DNA from 2 places in the Rhizobium sp. CIAT894 genome. Region 2 is predicted to be linked to the other one. Evidence: predicted binding sites of a transcription regulator. Region 2 holds the regulator's gene; the other holds the start of a gene.
The links. The regulator PhoB, encoded in region 2, activates phosphate uptake and scavenging genes when phosphate is short. The targets are predictions, from matches to a motif close to TGTCATNNANCTGTCAT.
Positions count from the first base shown of each region.

Region 1 (5,337 bases), on a different replicon from region 2:
GAGCTGGTTGGCGGAGCCATCGACCGCTTCGCGGCCCGTTGCCTTGTGGATGAGGCTCGCAACGGCCCCGTCGCTACCGATGACGACCGAGAGATGATCGTTTTCCAGGCGATCCGGGCCGACCTTCAGCCCGCCCGCCCGCTGCAGCGCCTGTCTGTCGAAGACGGCGACTGACAAAGGGGCGACAATATCGGCTGCCGAAACCACCGTACCGTCTGCCAGCCTGGCGCTCACCGCCCTCGGCGCAAGCGAGGGATTGACGACGACGAGCGCATCGCCGACCCCGCCCCTCGGCAGATGGGCCGACAGCGTCTGCAAGGCCTTGGCCTGCTCGGCTTTGGCATGTTCGATGACGCCGCCGAGCTCCTGTTCTGCATCCTGATAGACTTCGCGGATGCTCGATCCCGGCAGGATGTCGTGGAATTCGTTCTTCAGCACCACGCGCCAATCCGCTTCGAGGCTTTTGGGCTTGTCGGCGCCGAGCATATGGGCCAGCGAAGCGAGCGTTTCGGCGGTGATCAGCGCGCGTTCGGCCTGGCGGTGCTTGCGCTTGACGCCGCTTTGGGTCGTCAGCGTGGCGCGGTGCAGTTCGAGATAGATCTCGCCATCCCAGACGGGAAGCTTCTTCTCCCCAGCAGTTTTGTGCGCCTGCTCGTAGAAGCTTTTGACAGTGCCCCAACGTGCCTGCGGGATCGCCGGGAAATCGCGCAGCTGCACTTCGCGCTCCACCATTTCAGGCGTCACGCCGCCGCCGCCATCGCCGTAGCCGACAGCCAGAAGCGAGGTATCGTGCTGTACCTTGCCGCGGAAATTCTTCCACGTCGGCACATAGCAGTCGGCCTGCACGAAGCCGTTATATCCCTGCATCGGATTGTCGAAGGTGTGGGTCAGCACCTGGCTGCCGTCGAGGCCCCTCCACCAGAAGAGATCGGAGGGGATGTGGTTGGTCTCGCTCCAGTTGACCTTGATGGTGAAGAAGCTGTCGATGCCGCCCTGTCTCAGGATCTGCGGCAGGGCGCCGGAAAAACCGAAGCAATCCGGGAGCCAGCACACCGTGTGGCGCGCACCGAAGGTCTTTTCGAAATAACGTTGGCCGTAGAGAACCTGGCGGACGAGGCTTTCGCCTGTGGGCATATTGGTGTCGGGCTCGACCCACATGCCGCCGATGGTTTCCCACTTCCCTTCCGCGACCTTCGCCTTGATGCGATCGAGAAGTTCCGGGTCTTCCTCTTCCATCTGCGCGTAATAATGGGCGGTCGACTGGTTGAAACGGAAATCGTCGGAGCGCTCCATCAGCGACAGCGCCGTATTGAAGGTGCGCCGCATCTTCCGCCGCGTCTCGCGATAGGGCCAAAGCCAGGCAAGGTCGATATGGGCATGACCTGTCAGCAGCAATTCGCCATTCGGGGGGAAGCGCTTCTGCAATTCCTTCAACCGCGCCGTCAGCGCCTCGAAAGCGGAAGCCGCCGAAGCGCTCTGCTCGTCCGAGAGGCCCGCCGGATTGGCCTCGAGCTCCGGCAGTTCCCAGATCTTCTGCTGCATGACGGCGCCCGACGTGCGGGAAATGTAAGCCGCCGTATCCGACGGCCAGTCGAGGCTGCGCAAGGCCTGCTCGGCGGCATCGACCAGATGCGGCACGACTTCATGTTCGCCGAGTATGCCGATTGCCTCGGTGACCTGCTTCAAGAGAAGATGCAGCTGATGAGCAGGACGATCGAGCCAGATAAACCGGGCCTTATTCAGCCGCGGCGCCCGGTTCGGCTCGCCGAACGGAAAGCGGGCGACGCTTTCCGTCGCGATCTTGAAGCGGCGACCTGTGACCGGGAATTCCTGGTGATAGGGATCGAGACCGAACGTCTCCGTCGCGCCGCCGGGATAGGTCAGCGTGATCAGGCTCTCGCCGCCGAGATCGAGCTGCAGGCGGATATCTTCGAGCGGCCAGTTCGCCGGCGCCTCGGCACTGACGGCAAAATGCACGACGCCCTGGCGATGCGGCCAATCCTTATGATGGGCGATCGGTTCGCCCTCGAACGTCCAGCCGTCGATCGGGCTGCTATACCGGTCCCGCCAATGCGCGAGCTCGGCGATACGGACCTTCAGACTGTCGAGGCGTTGGGCAATGGTGAGCGGCATGGCTTATCCTGTTCAAAAATCGGCGGCGCGCGATCCGGAATCATGGCTTCGGGAGATGAAGATGGTGCGACAAGGATCGCAAATGCCGGCCCCTCCTCCCAGCGGGTCCAGCCGGCGCTTAGATTAAGTAACTTTGATTTGGCGTCAAGCCTGCAAAAATCAATTGCAACGGGCACGAGCGTGGCGATGGCCGATTGTCGCTTCCAAATCTCCGGTCGCGTGGACCAAAGCAGGCATCATCGTCCATGATCCGACGACATGAATGATAAAATGCCATTCTGTGCATGGGTTTCGAACACCCTATACTCTGTCACAAGCATGTCATGAAATACGTCGACACCTCGTGCCAAATCAGGAGCGGGTACACAGATGGACTATTTCAGACGTTTCAACTTTCTGTTCGCAACGCCGACCTTTGACAACGAGGATCTGGAGGGTGCCCGCTACCGCCAGATCGTCGAGGAGATCGAACGCTCCGGCTTTGAGGTGGTGCGCGCGCGCAATCTCGAAGATGCCGAGATCGCCGTGCAGACGGACGCCGCCATCGGCTGCATGCTGGTTGACTGGGGTAAAAAGGGGCTCGAGGGGAAGACGGCCTCTCTCATCAACCTGATGCGCCGGCGCGGTCTCGAGTTTCCGATCATCCTGCTGATCCGTCGTAAACGCTTCGAGGATGTGCCGGTTGAGGTGCTCGATTTCATCGACGGCTATGTCTTCCTCTCCGAAGAAACGCCCGCCTTCATCGCCAAGAGCCTTATCAGCCGGCTAAAGCAATATGCAGAAACGCTGAAGACGCCGTTTTTCGGCGCGCTGGTCGATTATGCCGAGGAGGGCAACCACCTCTGGACCTGCCCCGGGCACAATGGTGGCATCTTTTACAGCCGGAGCCCCATCGGCCGGGTATTCATGGAGCATCTTGGCGAAGCGGTATTCCGAGACGATCTCGACAATTCCGTGCTTGATCTCGGCGACCTGCTGACCCACGAGGGACCTGCGCTGGCTGCACAGAAGGAAGCCGCCAAGATTTTCGGCGCAGAGAAGACCTATTTCGTCCTCAACGGCACCTCCACCTCCAACAAGGTCGCGCTTTCCGCGCTCGTCACCGATGGCGATCTCGTGCTGTTCGACCGCAACAACCACAAGGCCGCTCATCACGGCGCTTTGATGATCTCCGGAGGAATTCCGGTTTACCTGCCGACCACCCGCAACGCTTATGGGCTGATCGGTCCCATCGATTTTGGGGCCATGGACGAGGAAGCCCTGCGGGAACGCATCCGCACCCATCCGCTGGTGAAAGACCCCGAGGCCTACAAGAAGCCACGCCCGTTCCGCGTCGCGGTGGTGGAACAGTGCACCTACGACGGCACCATTCACAACGCCGAGATGATCCTCAAGCGTATCGGACATTTGTGCGACTACATTCTCTTCGACGAGGCCTGGGCGGGCTTCATGAAATTTCATCCGCTCTATGCCGGGCGTTTTGCCATGGGCCTTGCCGATCTCGGCCCCGACGCGCCGGGCATCATCGCCACGCAATCCACCCATAAGCAGCTCGCAAGCTTCTCACAGGCCTCCCAGATCCACATGAAAGACCGGCATATCACCGGCCAAAAACGCCGAGTGGAGCACCGGCGATTCAATGAAAGCTTCATGCAGCACGCGTCGACGTCGCCCTTCTATCCACTGTTTGCTTCGCTCGACGTGGGAGCGCAGATGATGAAGGGCCGCTCGGGCGAAGTGCTGTGGGACGACACGATCCGCCTCGGCATCGAGCTGCGCAAGAAGATCCGTGCCGTGCGCCGCGAATTCGAGGAAAAGGAACACCGCCCCGAGCGTCGCTGGTTCTTCGAACCGTTCGTGCCGGATCGGGTCGCGATCCCGGACGTGTCCGGCCCCGGCGCGGTGCACGACGTGCCGTGGGAGAGCATTGCCACCGACCAGCTCGCCACCAATCCAGCCTTCTGGCACCTGACATCGGGGGCGGCATGGCACGGATTTCCCGCCATGGAGCCGGGCTTTGCGATGACCGATCCGAACAAGCTCACACTGCTTACCCCCGGCTTCGACCGGGTAAGCGGAAAATACACCGAGCATGGAATTCCGGCCCCCGTGGTGGCGCAATATCTGCGTGAAAACCGGATCGTTGCGGAAAAGAACGACCTCAATTCGCTGCTGTTCCTCCTCACCCCCGGCGTGGAGGCCAGCAAAGCCGGCACCCTGATCAGCGGCTTGGTTGCCTTCAAAAAGCTCCATGACGACAATGCGCTGCTGGAAGAGGCAATCCCGGAATTCTATCGTCGCCGGCCGGGCCGCTACTCGGGAGTGCGGCTGCGCGATCTCTGCAGAGAAATGCACAGCTTCTTCCGTCAAGCCGATGTCAGCGCACTTCAGACAATGCAGTTTTCCGCTGACCACCTGCCGCCGATCGCGCTCTCACCCCATGATGCCGCACGTTGCCTGGTGCGCAACGATGTGGAGTATCTGCCGATAGACGCTATTGTCGGCCGCATCGCAACAACGCCGTTCGTGGTCTATCCTCCGGGTATCGCTACCATCGTGCCGGGCGAGCGGTTGACGGAAAGGGCAAAGCCCATGATCGACTATCTCAAGATGTTTGAAACCTGCTTCAACACCTTCCCCGGCTTTGAGGTGGAAATTCAAGGGGTCTATCGCGAGATCGATCCATCCGGTCGCATCCGGCTTTATACCTACGTCGTCGCGGAATAGGCTGGGAAACTCAGGTCAGTCATGAAGCAGGACAGAACGATCGTCATTCGCCCGTCCCGGGAAACCGACGTCGACGCCATGTTGGCGATCTATCACCGCCATATTCGCCGCGGCATCGACGTTGGGGTGGACGATAGCGACACGCCGCAACCGGAAGAACTGCGGCAACGGCGCAAAAATTTGAAAGACCGCCGCTTTCCACATGTCGTGGCGATCGAGGGTGAAAAGGTCGTGGGATACGCCTATGTGGTGTTGTTCCGCAAGCGCCCTGCCTACCGCTATACGGTCAAGCATTCGATCTATGTGCATCACGACCATATCGGCCAGGGCATTGGGAGCCTGCTCATGCGGGGACTGATCGATGCCTGCGCGGCGGCCGGTTTCCGGCAGATGATCGGCTATATCGCCGCCGACAATGTTGCATCGCTCGCCCTGCACGAACGCTTCGGCTTCGTTCGCGTCGGCCTGTTGCCGGGA
Region 1 is NZ_CP020952.1:699,157-704,493, forward strand. It holds gene RHEC894_RS32000 (glycoside hydrolase family 38 C-terminal domain-containing protein) at 1-2,133, opposite strand, end outside; gene RHEC894_RS32005 (Orn/Lys/Arg decarboxylase N-terminal domain-containing protein) at 2,503-4,860, shown strand; gene RHEC894_RS32010 (GNAT family N-acetyltransferase) at 4,882-5,337, shown strand, end outside.
Region 1: a site for PhoB is predicted at 2,442-2,458, ahead of RHEC894_RS32005 (Orn/Lys/Arg decarboxylase N-terminal domain-containing protein). Genes of this name have one in related genera too.

Region 2 (5,337 bases):
GCAAGACCGTCAATGTCACGGTGCTCGCCGACGCCAATATCGACAGCGCCAACAAGGGCCAGATCGATCTCTCCGTCGATGAGAAGAACCGCAAGGTCAACGACAAGCAGGTTGGCTGGATGAACCAGCTGAAGGCGAGCGGGGCTCTCCACAAGCAGTTCAACACCGGCCTCTTCGTCAACGGTAATTCCAGCCGTCCGGAGGCCGCAGGCCTCGGCGTCGCCCTCATCGGCTCGCTCTACCTGATGCTGATCGTGCTGGCGCTCTCCCTGCCGATCGGTGTCGCCGCCTCGATCTATCTCGAGGAGTTTGCCCCGAAGAACCGGCTGACGGATCTGATCGAGGTCAACATCAACAACCTCGCCGCGGTTCCGTCGATCGTCTACGGTCTGCTCGGCCTTTCCGTCTTCATCAATTTCGTCGGCCTGCCGCGTTCGGCCTCGCTGGTCGGCGGCCTGGTGCTGACGCTGATGACCCTGCCGACGATCATCATCGCGACGCGCGCGGCTCTGCGCGCCGTGCCGCCGTCGATCCGCGCCGCAGCCCTTGGTCTCGGCGCCTCGAAGATGCAGATGGTGTTCCACCATGTTCTGCCGCTCGCCATGCCCGGCATCTTGACCGGCACGATCATCGGCCTTGCGCACGCGCTCGGCGAAACCGCGCCGCTGCTCCTCATCGGCATGGTCGCCTTCGTCGCCAACGCGCCGACGACGCCGCTCGATCCCTCGACGGCCCTGCCGGTGCAGGTCTATATGTGGGCCAACGAGGCGGAACGCGCCTTCGTCGAACGGACTTCGGGTGCCATCATCGTCCTGCTCCTGTTCCTGATCGTCATGAACATGGGCGCCATCCTCTTGCGTCGTCGCTTCGAGCGCCGCTGGTAAACGGAGTTAAACATCATGAACATGTTGACCGAAGCTGCAGTTGAAAAGGCGCTGGATCAGAAGATGAGCAACGTCCCGTATAAGATGATCGGCCAGGATGTCTCGGTTTACTACGGCGAGAAGCGCGCGCTTTTCGATGTGAACCTGAACATCCGCGAAAACACCGTAACCGCGCTGATCGGCCCGTCGGGCTGCGGCAAGTCGACCTTCCTGCGGAGCCTGAACCGCATGAACGACACGATCGACGGCTGCCGCGTCGCCGGCAAGATCACCCTCGACGGCGACGATATCTATGATCCCGATATCGACGTCGTCGAACTGCGCGCCCGCGTCGGCATGGTCTTCCAGAAGCCGAACCCGTTCCCGAAGACGATCTACGAAAACGTCTCCTACGGCCCGCGCATCCATGGCCTTGCCAAGTCGAAGGCCGATCTCGACCAGATCGTCGAGACCAGCCTGCAGCGCGCCGGCCTCTGGAACGAGGTCAAGGACCGCGTGCACGAATCCGGCACCGGCCTGTCGGGCGGCCAGCAGCAGCGTCTCTGCATTGCGCGCGCCGTCGCCGTCAGCCCCGAAGTCATCCTGATGGACGAGCCCTGCTCGGCGCTTGACCCGATCGCCACCGCCAAGGTCGAGGAGCTGATCCACGAGCTGCGCGAGAATTACACGATCGTCATCGTCACCCACTCCATGCAGCAGGCCGCGCGCGTCTCGCAGCGCACCGCCATGTTCCACCTCGGCAATCTCGTCGAGGAGAACGACACCGACAAGATGTTCACCAATCCCGACGACCCGCGCACCCAGGACTACATCATGGGCCGCTTCGGCTGATTTTGGCGACAGCAAGCCTTCCCTTTATTCGAGGATAAAGCCCCATGGCATCGACACATATTTATTCTGCCTATGATGATGATCTGAAGTTCCTGTCCCGGCGGATTTCCGAAATGGGCGGCCTGGCCGAGCAGATGGTCGCCGAATCCGTCCGGGCGCTGGTCAACGGCGATACGGCGCTCGCCCAGAAGGTCATCTCCGACGACGTGATCCTCGATCACGCCGAGCGTGAAATCGGCGACAAGGCGATCGTCACCATCGCTCGCCGTCAGCCGATGGCCGCCGACCTGCGCGAAATCATGGGTTCGATCCGCATCGCCGCCGATCTCGAACGCGTCGGCGACCTCGGCAAGAACACCGCCAAGCGCGTCATCGCCGTGCAGAGCACCGGCGTTCCCCGCAAGCTCGCCCGCGGCCTCGAGCATCTGTCCGAGCTGGCGCTCGTCCAGCTCAAGGAAGTGCTCGACGTCTACACGACGCGCGCCGCCGACAAGGCGAGTGCGATCCGCGAGCGCGACAACGAGATCGACGCGATGTACACCTCGCTGTTCCGCGAGCTCTTGACCTACATGATGGAAGATCCGCGCAACATCACCAGTTGCACGCATCTTCTCTTCTGCGCCAAGAACATCGAGCGCATCGGCGATCACGCCACCAACATTGCCGAGACCATCTATTACATGGCGACCGGCGCGCAGCCGGAAGGCGATCGTCCGAAGGACGACAGCGCCAACACCGTCGGCGCGGTCACGGAATAACCGCCTAAACCAGACGATTGCGTGCGCGCCCATGTGGGGCGCGCAAAGAGGTCGCAGCCAATTTTTGTGAATTTGCGCAGGATGCATTGCTTAAATCACCCCCGGTTTAAGGATCATGCGCGAGGAGACCGACACGCATGATCCCGAGAGTTGCAGTTGTTGAAGACGAAGAGGCCCTGAGCGTGCTTCTTCGCTACAATCTCGAAGCCGAAGGCTTCGAGGTCGATACCATCCTTCGTGGCGACGAAGCCGAAATGCGGCTTCAGGAGCGCACGCCCGATCTTCTCATCCTCGATTGGATGCTGCCCGGCGTCTCCGGCATCGAGCTCTGCCGGCGCCTGCGCATGCGGCCGGAAACCGAGCGCCTGCCGATCATCATGCTGACGGCGCGCGGCGAAGAGAGCGAACGTGTCCGCGGACTGTCGACGGGGGCCGACGATTACGTCGTCAAGCCCTTCTCGACCCCGGAACTCGTTGCCCGCGTCAAGGCGATGCTGCGCCGCGCCCGCCCCGAGGTGCTGTCGACGGTGCTGAAATGCGGCGATATCGAACTCGACCGCGAAACCCACCGCGTCCATCGCAAGAGCCGCGAAGTCCGCCTCGGCCCGACCGAATTCCGCCTGCTGGAATTCCTGATGTCGTCGCCGGGCCGGGTCTTCTCCCGCTCACAGCTTCTCGACGGCGTCTGGGGTCACGACATCTATGTCGACGAACGCACCGTCGACGTCCATGTCGGCCGCCTGCGCAAGGCGCTGAATTTCTCCAACATGCAGGATGTCATCCGCACCGTCCGCGGCGCCGGTTATTCGATGGAAGCCTGAGGGGTTTCAGCGGAAGTTCGGGGGCGGTTTGGGTCGCTTTACAGAGCTGGCTCCTGCAGCTCATAGGAGCTGTTTCTGCAGGCCTCGCTGTTCCTGCCGCCCTGCTTCCCCCACCCTCCGTCGTCCTCGGGCTTGACCCGAGGACCCATGGCCGCGAGCGCTGCGTTGGCTTTCACACTGACAAAGGGGGCCGTAGCCGAACAAATTCAAGCGCAGTGCTAGCGGCATGGATACTCGGGTCAAGCCCGAGTATGACGGAGAGTGGGGGGCGAGATGGGCAAGAAGCGAGACGTCCGGAAGAATTTCAGCAAATGAGCCAGCGGTTTTGCGTGGTGATCGCGTAAAGTAAAAGGCGGCAATAAAATCAGCGCGTAGTTCGCTATTTGTGGCGGAGTCTCCCCACCCTCCGTCGTCCTCGGGCTTGACCCGAGGACCCATGCGGCAAGCACTGTGTTCGTAAAAAGCGACCACAAGATAGAGCTCATCTCACTTGGAGTTCCAGCCAAAACCCCGAAGCGTTCGCGTCACCCACGCACAAAAAAACGGGCCGCGCGGCCCGTTTTTGCATGTCGACAATGTCTTACCTGCTCAGCCGACCCGCGCTGCTGCCCGGCGGCGTTCGTTGACCGGCTGGTAGGCGAGCTTCTGGTGATAGCTGCAATAGGGCGAATTGTCGGGGGATTCGCAGCCGCAGAAGTGGAAGTCATCCTTCAGCGGATCGCCGACCGGCCACTTGCAGGTGCGTTCGGTCAGTTCCGTCAGGCCGAGGCGGCGCGAGATCGGCACGACCACGTTGCCCTTCGGCACATATTCCATTTCCTCGACCGTTTCGATCTCGATCTCTTCCTTCAGCATCGTCGCGCCCTGCTGGCGGGTAACGGTGCGGGTGGTGGTGGTGGTGATGCGAGAGGCGTAGTTCGGTGCGCGCGGCGCCGATGTGGTGCGCTTCGGCGTTCGCGCGGCGGTGTTCGTGCCGCCGGCCTTGGCGCGGCCCGGAAGGCTCAGCCGGTGCACCTTGCCGATAACAGCGTTTCTGCTGACACCGCCAAGTTGTGCCGCGATCTGGCTCGCGCTCAGTCCTTCGGCCCAAAGTTTCTTGAGTTTCTCGACCCGCTCGTCTGTCCAGTTCATGCCCTGTCTCCACCTTTCGCGTTGGTGATGGCAGAATCCCTCACCGTTGTCCCGGAAGGCTCCGAAACAAGAAACGCCCGATCAATTTTGGTGACTAGTTCCGCCGCATGCAGTCTAGTAATTGAACTTTAACCTAGTGTGAGCCTGACTCCCTGACAAGAGTCGCGGGAATCCGGATGAATCGAATTCCGAGTTTTCCCCAACTTGCTGCCCCGGCGTGTCATTTCTGCAATAATGCCTGTTGAAGACTGAAAATGCTGCTGTACACCCTTGCTGCATGCGCTAAGGGCGCAGTTTTGTTGACATTGCAGCGCGAAAAGGAAATAGTGCCAGTCGCCGCCGCAAGGCGGCATTTTTGATTTTTCGGGCCTGGTTTTCTTAGCCGGAGTCCGGTGATTGACAACGCTGATCGGGAGACCGCGCCATGGCTGAAGCCGCGCCGCTTTATGACACCTATTCTCGTGCCCCGCTGCGGTTCGAGCGAGGCGAGGGCGTGTGGCTGATTACCGAGAGCGGCGAACGATATCTCGATTTCGGCGCCGGCGTCGCCGTCACCTCGGTCGGCCACGGCAATCCGCATGTCGTGGGCGCATTGAAGGAGCAGGCCGACAAGGTCTGGCACCTCTCCAACATCTATGAGATCCCCGGCCAGGAGCGCCTGGCAAAGAGGCTGACGGACGCCACCTTCGCCGACAAGGTGTTCTTCACCAATTCGGGCGCCGAGGCGCTCGAATGCGCGATCAAGACGGCGCGCCGCTATCAGTTTTCCAAGGGCCATCCCGAGCGCTTCCATATCATCACCTTCGAAGGCGCCTTCCATGGCCGGACACTGGCGACGATCGCTGCCGGCGGCCAGGAGAAATATCTCGAAGGTTTCGGCCCCAAGGCGCCGGGTTTCGATCAGGTGGCTTT
Region 2 is NZ_CP020947.1:557,464-562,800, forward strand. It holds gene pstA (phosphate ABC transporter permease PstA) at 1-884, shown strand, start outside; gene pstB (phosphate ABC transporter ATP-binding protein PstB) at 900-1,715, shown strand; gene phoU (phosphate signaling complex protein PhoU) at 1,760-2,473, shown strand; gene phoB (phosphate regulon transcriptional regulator PhoB) at 2,611-3,294, shown strand; gene RHEC894_RS02760 (GcrA family cell cycle regulator) at 3,883-4,425, opposite strand; gene RHEC894_RS02765 (aspartate aminotransferase family protein) at 4,850-5,337, shown strand, end outside.